One region of the Enterococcus sp. AMC1157 genome, then DNA from elsewhere that is predicted to be linked to it. Evidence: a T-box and tRNA genes for the amino acid it is inferred to sense, from the RefSeq annotation. Region 1 holds a T-box; the other holds one or more tRNA genes.
What was found. The T-box of region 1 lies ahead of serS (serine--tRNA ligase). A T-box ahead of a tRNA ligase gene usually reads a tRNA of that ligase, here a tRNA-Ser.
Positions count from the first base shown of each region.

Region 1 (4,436 bases):
GAGGTTGTTCGGTTGGCAGATAGAAAAGAGAATGGTTTCTTTTTCGGACAACTTCTATTTCTTCACTGACTAAATCATTTTCGGTTTGTTCTTGTTGAATTTCGGTAATCAAGTCGCTTAATTGTGCATTAATTTTTTGTTGAAGTTGATAATCTTGGATTCGTTGGTAAATAAAGAAACCGCCGGCAAGTAATAGCATTATTAGTAGTATTACGAGTGGCCAAATCCATTTTTTACTTGATTTTTTCTTGCGATGTAGCTCACTGCGTGATGTATAAACAGTCATAAGTAAAACCCTTCTTTTATGCAATAATTACTAACACTGTAACATGACTGTAATATTCTTGCAATGGAAAACCATTTAAAAAAACAGAGACTACTTGAGCCTCTGTTCATTGATTATTTTTCAATTTTGGTTAAGCCACCCATGTAAGGTACTAATACTTCTGGGATTGTTACGCTACCATCCGCATTTTGGTAGTTTTCTAAAACGGCAGCAACTGTGCGTCCTACTGCTAAACCTGAACCATTTAAGGTATGAGCGTATTGTATTTTATTGTTTTCATCACGGTAACGAATCATCGCGCGACGGGCTTGGAAATCTTCACAGTTTGAACATGAGCTGATTTCGCGGTAAGTATCTTGGGCTGGAATCCAGACTTCTAAATCATAAGTTTTGGCAGCTGAGAAGCCCATATCGCCAGTACATAATGCTAATACACGATAAGGTAAATCTAATTTTTGTAAAATCGCTTCTGCATCGTTTGTCATTTTTTCTAATTCTTCATAAGAATGATCTGCATCACTGAATTTTACCATCTCAACTTTGTTAAATTGGTGCAAACGAATCAATCCACGAGTGTCACGACCGGCACTACCTGCTTCAGAACGGAAGGCAGGGCTTAGGGCAGTGAAGTATACCGGCAAGTCTTCTTGATTTAAAATTTCTTGGCTGTAGTAATTTGTTAAAGGAACCTCAGCAGTCGGGATTAAAGTTAAATCTGTATCCGCTAATTGGAAAACATCTTCTTTGAATTTTGGAAATTGACCAGTACCAAACATCGCTTGACTGTTAACAGCATAAGGAGTAATCATTTCAGTATATCCATGTTCATAGATATGTTGATCCAACATAAAGTTATACAAGGCACGTTCTAAACGAGCACCCAATCCTGTATAGTAAACAAAACGACTACCTGAAACTTTGGCACCACGTTCAAAATCTAGAATTCCTAAGTCTTCAGCAACTTCCCAATGAGGTTTTGGTTCAAAATCAAAGGTTTTCGGTTCACTCCAACGACGAACTTCCACATTTTCTTCTTCATCCCCGCCAACTGGAACACTATCGTGAGGAATATTTGGAAAAGTAGTGGCGATGACTTGTAATTGTTCATCAATTTCAGCGACTTCTGTATCTAAAGCCTTGATTTTTCCGCCCACTTCTTTCATTTCAGCAATTTTATCAGCTGCATCTTCTTTGTTTCGTTTTAATTGTGCGATTTCTGCAGAAACATCATTTCGATATTTTTTCAAATCCTCCACTTGAACTAATAATTGACGACGATTTTCATCTAATTGTACAAATTCAGTAATTACTACTTCAGAAACGCCACGGGTTTTCAATTTTTCTTGAACGACTTTTGCATTTTGACGAATCATTTTAATGTCTAACATACTTTTTCCTCCTAAATAATAGTTGAATAATAAAAAAAACTATTCCATCCCTAGCTAAAAAGCTTGGGACGAAATAGTTGTTCGCGGTGCCACCCAAGTTCGACTAATGTCGCACTTGACCTCGTAACCTGAGGGAAGGTTCTTTCTTTCAAAAGACGCATCATAAGAACTGGATTCCAAATGAGTCATTGCTGATTTTCACCTACCATCAGCTCTCTAAAAATGACTTACTTTGTACTAGGTTCTTTGCTCATAGATCATTTAATTGGTATTAGCATAGCCGAATTTTTGCCATTCGTCAACCTCTGTTGCGGTTTAACGGCAAATGAATAATAAAAGAGGTCCATTCCTGAGTAGACTTAGCATAAATATACCCACCATGTAGAGCGACAATGCTTTGAGCAATCGCTAAGCCTAGTCCTGTTCCACCTGTTTCTTGTGAACGAGATTCTTCCACACGGTAAAAGCGGTCAAATAAAGAGTCAAGGGCTTTTTTGGGAATCATTTTCCCATTATTTTTGACGATAACAACGACTTCTGTTCCGACTTTTTCCGCTTCAATGACAATCTTTGTTGCACCTTTGCCGTACTTCAAAGCATTTGTTAATAGATTATTAAAGACACGGACTAATTTTTCCGTATCACCATCCATCATAATTTGAGCAGGTCTAGATAACGTGAATACTTCGATATTTTTCTTAGAAGCTTCCAATTCAAAATCAGCAGCTAATTGTTCGATTAATTGCATCATGTCGAAAGTCATCAAATTGACTGGTACACTAGGTTGTCTCACTTTTGTATACTCAAATAAATCATCGACTAAAGACTTCATTTGTTTGGCTTTGACATAAGCGGTATGTGTATACTTTAGTAAATCCTCTTCTGAATGATATTGCCGATCTTCTATTAAGCCTAAATAGCCAATAATTGATGTTAAAGGAGTGCGAATATCATGACTGACATTGGTAATTAACTCATCTTTAGATTTTTCGATACGTCGTTCTTCCTCAATCGCCGCTACTGTACTATCGACTAAGCCATTAATGCTACTGACAACTCGATTCAAATCGCCTCTTAGTTCAAAAGGAATGCGATGATCGTAGTTTCCTTCTGCGATGTAATGCAATTCACTAATAATGTGGCGCAATTGCATTTGACGATACCGACGAATCAAACGCCAGTATAGAAATGCCACATCCAATATCAGCATAATTGGCACCAAGATATTTCTCCCACTCCAAAAGATATCGGAATTTAAGTTTTCAACAAAGCTTTGTCTTGAAACAAATATCGCTTCATTTAAAGCAGGAGTGCTGTGAACAATGGCAGAAATAGCTACTAGCATAGCAATATTTACTATAATTAATAGAATAATTGTAATAATCGCTTCAGCAAAAAGTTCACTAATTTCTTTCGATGTCAGTGTAATTCGTTTTTTTCTTTCTATATTATTATGGTTATTTTGCATCTATTTTGTATCCAACTCCCCATACGGTTTGAATAATTTTTTCTCCACCAGTTGCTTCTTCAATTTTATCTCGTAAGTGACTAACATGAACCATCACGGTTTTAGCTGAAACGACACTTTCTTGTTTCCAGACACGTTCAAAAATTTCATCCGCACTAAACACTCGATTAGGATGGGAAGCTAACAAGTATAAAATCCCAAATTCTAAGGCGGTTAATTGAATTTCTTTATCATCAATCGTCTTCACTTCATGAGAGTCACGATTAATGACTAAGGAACTAACTTCTAAGACATCTGGTTGACTAGAAGCCACTTGCATTTTTGTCCGACGTAACAGTGACTTCACACGAGCCATCACTTCCAAAGGGTTAAAAGGTTTCGTTACATAGTCATCTGCACCAGCGACAAGACCTTTAATTTTATCCATATCTGTTGTTTTGGCTGTTAACATAATGATAGGGATTTGCGATTCTTTTCTTAACGTCTTAACTACTTGCATCCCATCTAATTCAGGCATCATGATATCTAAGATAAGTAATTCAATATCAGAAGTTGTCCGCACTTTAGACAAAGCTTCTTTACCATCATAAGCTTTAACTGGTTCATAGCCCTCATTGTGTAAGTAAATACTGATCAGCTCTACAATTTCTTTATCATCATCTGCAACTAATATCTTCATAAAAATCCTCCTAGTTTCTATTTAAATAGCTTTTTTGTAGTATTTATTCTATTTAGTTAAAACTATCTACTATATAGACAGCATTCTCTAGCTGTATTTTATCAAAAATCCATCAAAATAGATAAATTTCTACCCAATCTTTAGAGAATATAAGGAAATAGAAAAGCATCAAGAAGGAAAAACGAACGATTTTCATGAAAACAGAATAAATCTTCTTGTTTCACAGAAAAAAATAGCTAAAATTCAGTATAATTTTAATGAAAGGGATGTAAGTAGAAACGTTGATGTATCAAGGTTTTTTCTGTTGACGAAAGGCTGAAAACTTGGTATATTATTACTTGTCTTAATTGACTAAGAGAAGTTTTTCTTTTTTATGAAAAAAAGATTGACGCTTAGTAAAACAGATGATATTATAACAAAGTCGTCAAAAACGAATCGAGTAATAACCTTGATAATACAAGAAAATTTCTTAAAAAAGTCCTTGACGAATAACAATTCATTTGTTAAGATAATCAAGTCGCTGAAAACAGTAGCTCAGTTAGTTGAAAAACTTCTGAAAAAACTTTTATAAAACGGTTGACATTTACTTGGTCGGCTGATATGATATAAAAGTTG
Region 1 covers NZ_CM177099.1:1,786,756-1,791,191, reverse strand. The annotation lists gene AC4BBX_RS08555 (polysaccharide deacetylase family protein) at 1-286, opposite strand, end outside; gene serS (serine--tRNA ligase) at 400-1,674, opposite strand; T-box leader at 1,736-1,937, opposite strand; gene AC4BBX_RS08545 (sensor histidine kinase) at 1,973-3,142, opposite strand; gene croR (response regulator transcription factor CroR) at 3,132-3,821, opposite strand.

Region 2 (4,436 bases), 820 kb from region 1:
CAACGAAAATCCCAATCCCGCCACCAATTGCATGTTGCATACTTTCTGGAATTGCACGGATAATCAATTTACGAATTTTAGTAATTGTAATAAAAATGTTAATCAATCCACAGATAAAAACCATTGCTAACGCTTGTTGCCAAGAATAACCTAAGCCAAAAACGACCGTAAAGGTGAAGAAAGCATTTAGTCCCATCCCCGGTGCTTGTGCGTAAGGTACATTGGCGAATAACCCCATAATTAATGTTCCAATAACTGATGCAATGATTGTTGCTAAGAATACTGCTTGAAACGGCATTCCTGATTCTGAAAGAATAGCTGGGTTAACGAATAAAATATAACTCATTGCAAAAAAAGTAGTCACACCAGCGACAATTTCAGTTGAAACGTTTGTTTTGTTTTCCTTTAATTTGAAAAACTTTTCCATGATTATTATTCACTCCTAGATTTGATTGGTTCAATCGAAAGGAAAATTTAAAATAAATGCAATCTTTGTCTTTCACTTGAACAATTACAAATTATAGATTTCCACTATCGTTTTTACAACATAATATTAACGAAAAAATAATTATTTCTTTTTAATGTTCGTGTTTAACCTTTTCTCCACTGTAAAAACCCGTCAAATAAGGAAACTGAATGTTCGGAGAATTTGGTCAACTACCAGAAATATGTTACACTTAACGTGAATTTACGAAAACCATCAACTTTTTTTCATTCGGATTTACAGAAAAATTGAAGATTTTCGTAAAAAGAACAATCATCAATTATACAAAAAACAAGGAGTTTGAATATGACACAAAAATTAATTGCTATCGACTTAGATGGTACGACCTTAAACAATCAGTCATTAATTAGTTTGAAAACTGCAGAAGTATTGGAAAAAGCCAGACAGGCAGGACACTACGTCAGCATCGCAACCGGTCGCCCTTATCGAATGAGTAAACAATTTTACGATCAGTTAAAATTAGATACACCCATGGTTAATTTTAACGGTGCCCTTGTTCATAAACCTTATCACCAATGGGCATTTGAACGTGAACTGTCTATCTCAAGAGACATTGCATTTGAAATTTTGGCTCAAAAAGAACGCTTGAATTTAGATTTTGTTGCAGCAGAAAACAGAGAAACATTTTATATCAATGATTTAAAAGACTTTGAAGGCAACTTCTTTGCGACTGATGTTGCGACAGAAGCGAACCTGTTTTCTAATCTGAAAACAAATCCAACTTCCCTATTAATCAAAACTCAACACGAATTTTCTGCAAATGTTTCAGAAGCACTAAGCAGTCAATTCGCAGATCAAATTGATGTAAGAACTTGGGGCGGACCAAATGCCATTTTGGAAATCGTACCTAAAGGCGTACAAAAAGCAATGTCATTATCCGTTGTTGCTGATTCATTAAACATCAAACAAAAGGATATCCTAGCATTTGGTGATGAACACAACGACCTAGAAATGCTTGATTACGCAGGCTGGGGAGTTGCCATGTCAAATGGCGCAGACCAAGTCAAAAGCATTGCCAACGATGTAACCAATAAAACCAACGATGAAGATGGTTTAGCTGATTATTTAGAGCAATATTTGGCTTTGTAAGAGTCAAAAAAGCCGCGCACTCCCATAATATTGGGGTGTACGGCTTTTTGAATGTCTAAAAATCTAGTTATCTAAGGAGACTACGGGACTTGAACCCGTGCACCGCTTGAGGCGGCTCGCCAGATTTCGAGTCTGGTGCATTACCACTCTGCCAACTCTCCGCACTTGCTATTCTCTTCCTTTTTATCTAAAAAATCAAGGAGTCATTCGTTTTTGGAAAAAATTCCAGTACAATTGAACAATTGGTAAATTTTTCCATTGATCCATGACTAAGGAATCTTTACTCAAGTTATAAATTGTTCCTTCTAAACCACCTAGTAGTAAGGGTGAATGACTGGCAATAATAAACTGGGCTTCTAAAAAACGTGATGCATGAATAATCATATCAATTAATTCTAGCTGCTTTTCAGAAGATAAAGAAGCTTCCGGTTCGTCCAATAGATAAACACCTTGGGGTTGCAGATAGTCTTCAAACACTTGCAAGGCAGTCTCTCCATTCGAATATTTTTCTTGAGAAAACTGACGATTATCGATTTGCTTTTTCATTTGGTAGGATTTCTTATGTTCTTCAATTTGTTCTTTTGTCATCCCTAATTGTCTACGTTCGTAGAGATAACCTTCCTTTTGAATAGCTTCTTGTTGGATTTTCTTAACTTCATAAAGAATGTCTTCACTTTTAATGTAGCGGCTATTATCCGGTAAAGTGCGTAATCGGCCGTTATCATCTTCTGCCATTAAAACGGAGCTTTCATTTATATACTGTTGGAAATAGTCGTTGGCGACCGAGCTATAAGGTTTCACGATTTCTGCTCCAGGTAAATTTAAATGATTGGCTAGTAAGTTTAAAAGAGTTGATTTACCGGAACCATTTTCTCCATACAAAAAAGTAATTTGATCAAAAACTATGATTTCTGAAGCAAAAGTCTTCATCGTATTGTAAGGATAGATATTAGGTCCTTTGATTAATTGATCTGAAAATTTGAATCCTCGAATGTAGCGCATTTTTCTCACCTTTCAAAAATAATCCAGAAAGCCACCACAGCTTTCTAGACTATTGTCTACATCATTTTTTCAACACTTTCAACCGAGAGAATAAATTCAATCGTTTGATTAATAATACCCACAATTTGTTGGCGACTTGGTTCAATAATTTTCGATGACATTAATACGGCCACACCAGTAATTGAGATCCAAATTCCTTTGTGTAACGCTTTCAAGTATTCTTCCGTCAAATCACTGTATTCAGGGAGTTCTTTAATCGTTTCTGAAAAATGTGTAAAGGAGAATTGATACATCAACTTCCCACCACCATACTCATCAACATATAAAGCCATAAAAAGCTTTGGATTTTTTTGAGAGAAATCAATGTAGTTAATACATAGATCAACTAGTTTATTTCCCGTATGTTCAATTGAAAACACACGTTTCTCTAAGTCTTTGTAGACAGTTTCAACCAAAGTATTTTTTAAATCTTGCATATTTTCAAATTCAAGATAAATTGGCTGGGTTGATACGCCCATCTTTTTGGCAACATTTCTAGCGGTAAAATTACTAAAGCCATCTTTACTAATGACTTCATAAGCTGCTTTCAAGATATGTTCTCTAGTATACACTTTATGTCTCATAATTTACCCCCTTAATATTTTTTTAACTCCTAATGTTATTTTAACTGAGTTTCGTCAATTTTAAAAGGGTTTTCTTTGAAAAATCTAATAATGTTTATTTTTCAAAAAAAAGAGTATTTATCAACCCTATTTTCTCAAAAAATAAAAATTCACGCTTTATTTTCAATTTTTTTACGAAAATACCCAAATGAAATTCATAAAACATTTCGTTATCTTATCGATTTTAAGAATACTCTACTTGTAGCTTTCACTGCAAACAGATAAAATAAAATCATCTTTACAGAAAAACAATGAAAATTCATAACTAAAAGGAGCGTTAGCATGAATGCATCAAGAGAGCTAGTTTTAGAAACTTGCTTACTGGCAGGCAAAATTATGATGGAAAGTGGTTCTGAGGTTTACCGCGTGGAAGATACGATGAATCGGATTGCGTTTAATGCCAATGAACCCAATAGTATTAGCTATGTGACTGCCACTGGAATTTTTATGGGCTTACGCAGTAGTCATTCTGCACAGTTGGAAAATGTCAGCGAACGTTCGATTAATTTAGAAAAGGTGGTCGCAGTCAATCAACTTTCTCGCCACTTTGCAGAAAAAAGAATTGATCTTGAGACTCTTTATCAGTCTCTGAAACAAATTGATCGAGAAGTTCCAACTTTTCCAACTGGATTACAAATTTTCTGTGCTGGGGTCCTCAGTTGTTTATTGATGTATATCTTGGGCGGGGCATGGGCTGATTTTCTAGCGACCTTTGTGATAGGTAGCCTTGGTTATACAATTAAATTTTATTTAGGAAAAATGATTGACCTTCGTTATTTTGATAATTTTTTAGCATCATTTTTTATTGGCTCGGCTGCTTTGTTTGCGGTTCACTTTCACTTAGCTGGCAACGTCGATAATATTATTATCGGTGCGGTGATGGCTTTGGTTCCTGGGGTGGCGATTACCACTTCTTTTCGGGATATTCTGGCGGGGCATTTAATTAGCGGCATCGCTAGAGGAACAGAAGCCTTGATTGTCGCTGCAGCTATCGGTGTGGGTATCGCTTCTGCATTAAGCTTTTTTGGAGGAAGTCTCTTATGAATTTCATCGTCCATTTTTCTTTTAGTTTTTTAAGTACCGTAGCTTTCGGAGTATTAACCAATATCCCTCGCCGTGCTTTATTAGCTAGCGGGCTAACAGGCGGTCTTGGTTGGCTAACGTATATTCTTTTAGAG
Region 2 covers NZ_CM177099.1:963,603-968,038, forward strand. The annotation lists gene AC4BBX_RS04670 (NCS2 family permease) at 1-427, opposite strand, end outside; gene AC4BBX_RS04675 (Cof-type HAD-IIB family hydrolase) at 791-1,594, shown strand; tRNA gene AC4BBX_RS04680 (tRNA-Ser) at 1,669-1,755, opposite strand; gene AC4BBX_RS04685 (AAA family ATPase) at 1,790-2,596, opposite strand; gene AC4BBX_RS04690 (TetR/AcrR family transcriptional regulator) at 2,653-3,219, opposite strand; gene AC4BBX_RS04695 (threonine/serine exporter family protein) at 3,541-4,302, shown strand; gene AC4BBX_RS04700 (threonine/serine exporter family protein) at 4,299-4,436, shown strand, end outside.
Region 2: it encodes a tRNA-Ser, which carries the amino acid that the T-box ahead of serS (serine--tRNA ligase) is inferred to sense. The anticodon was not compared.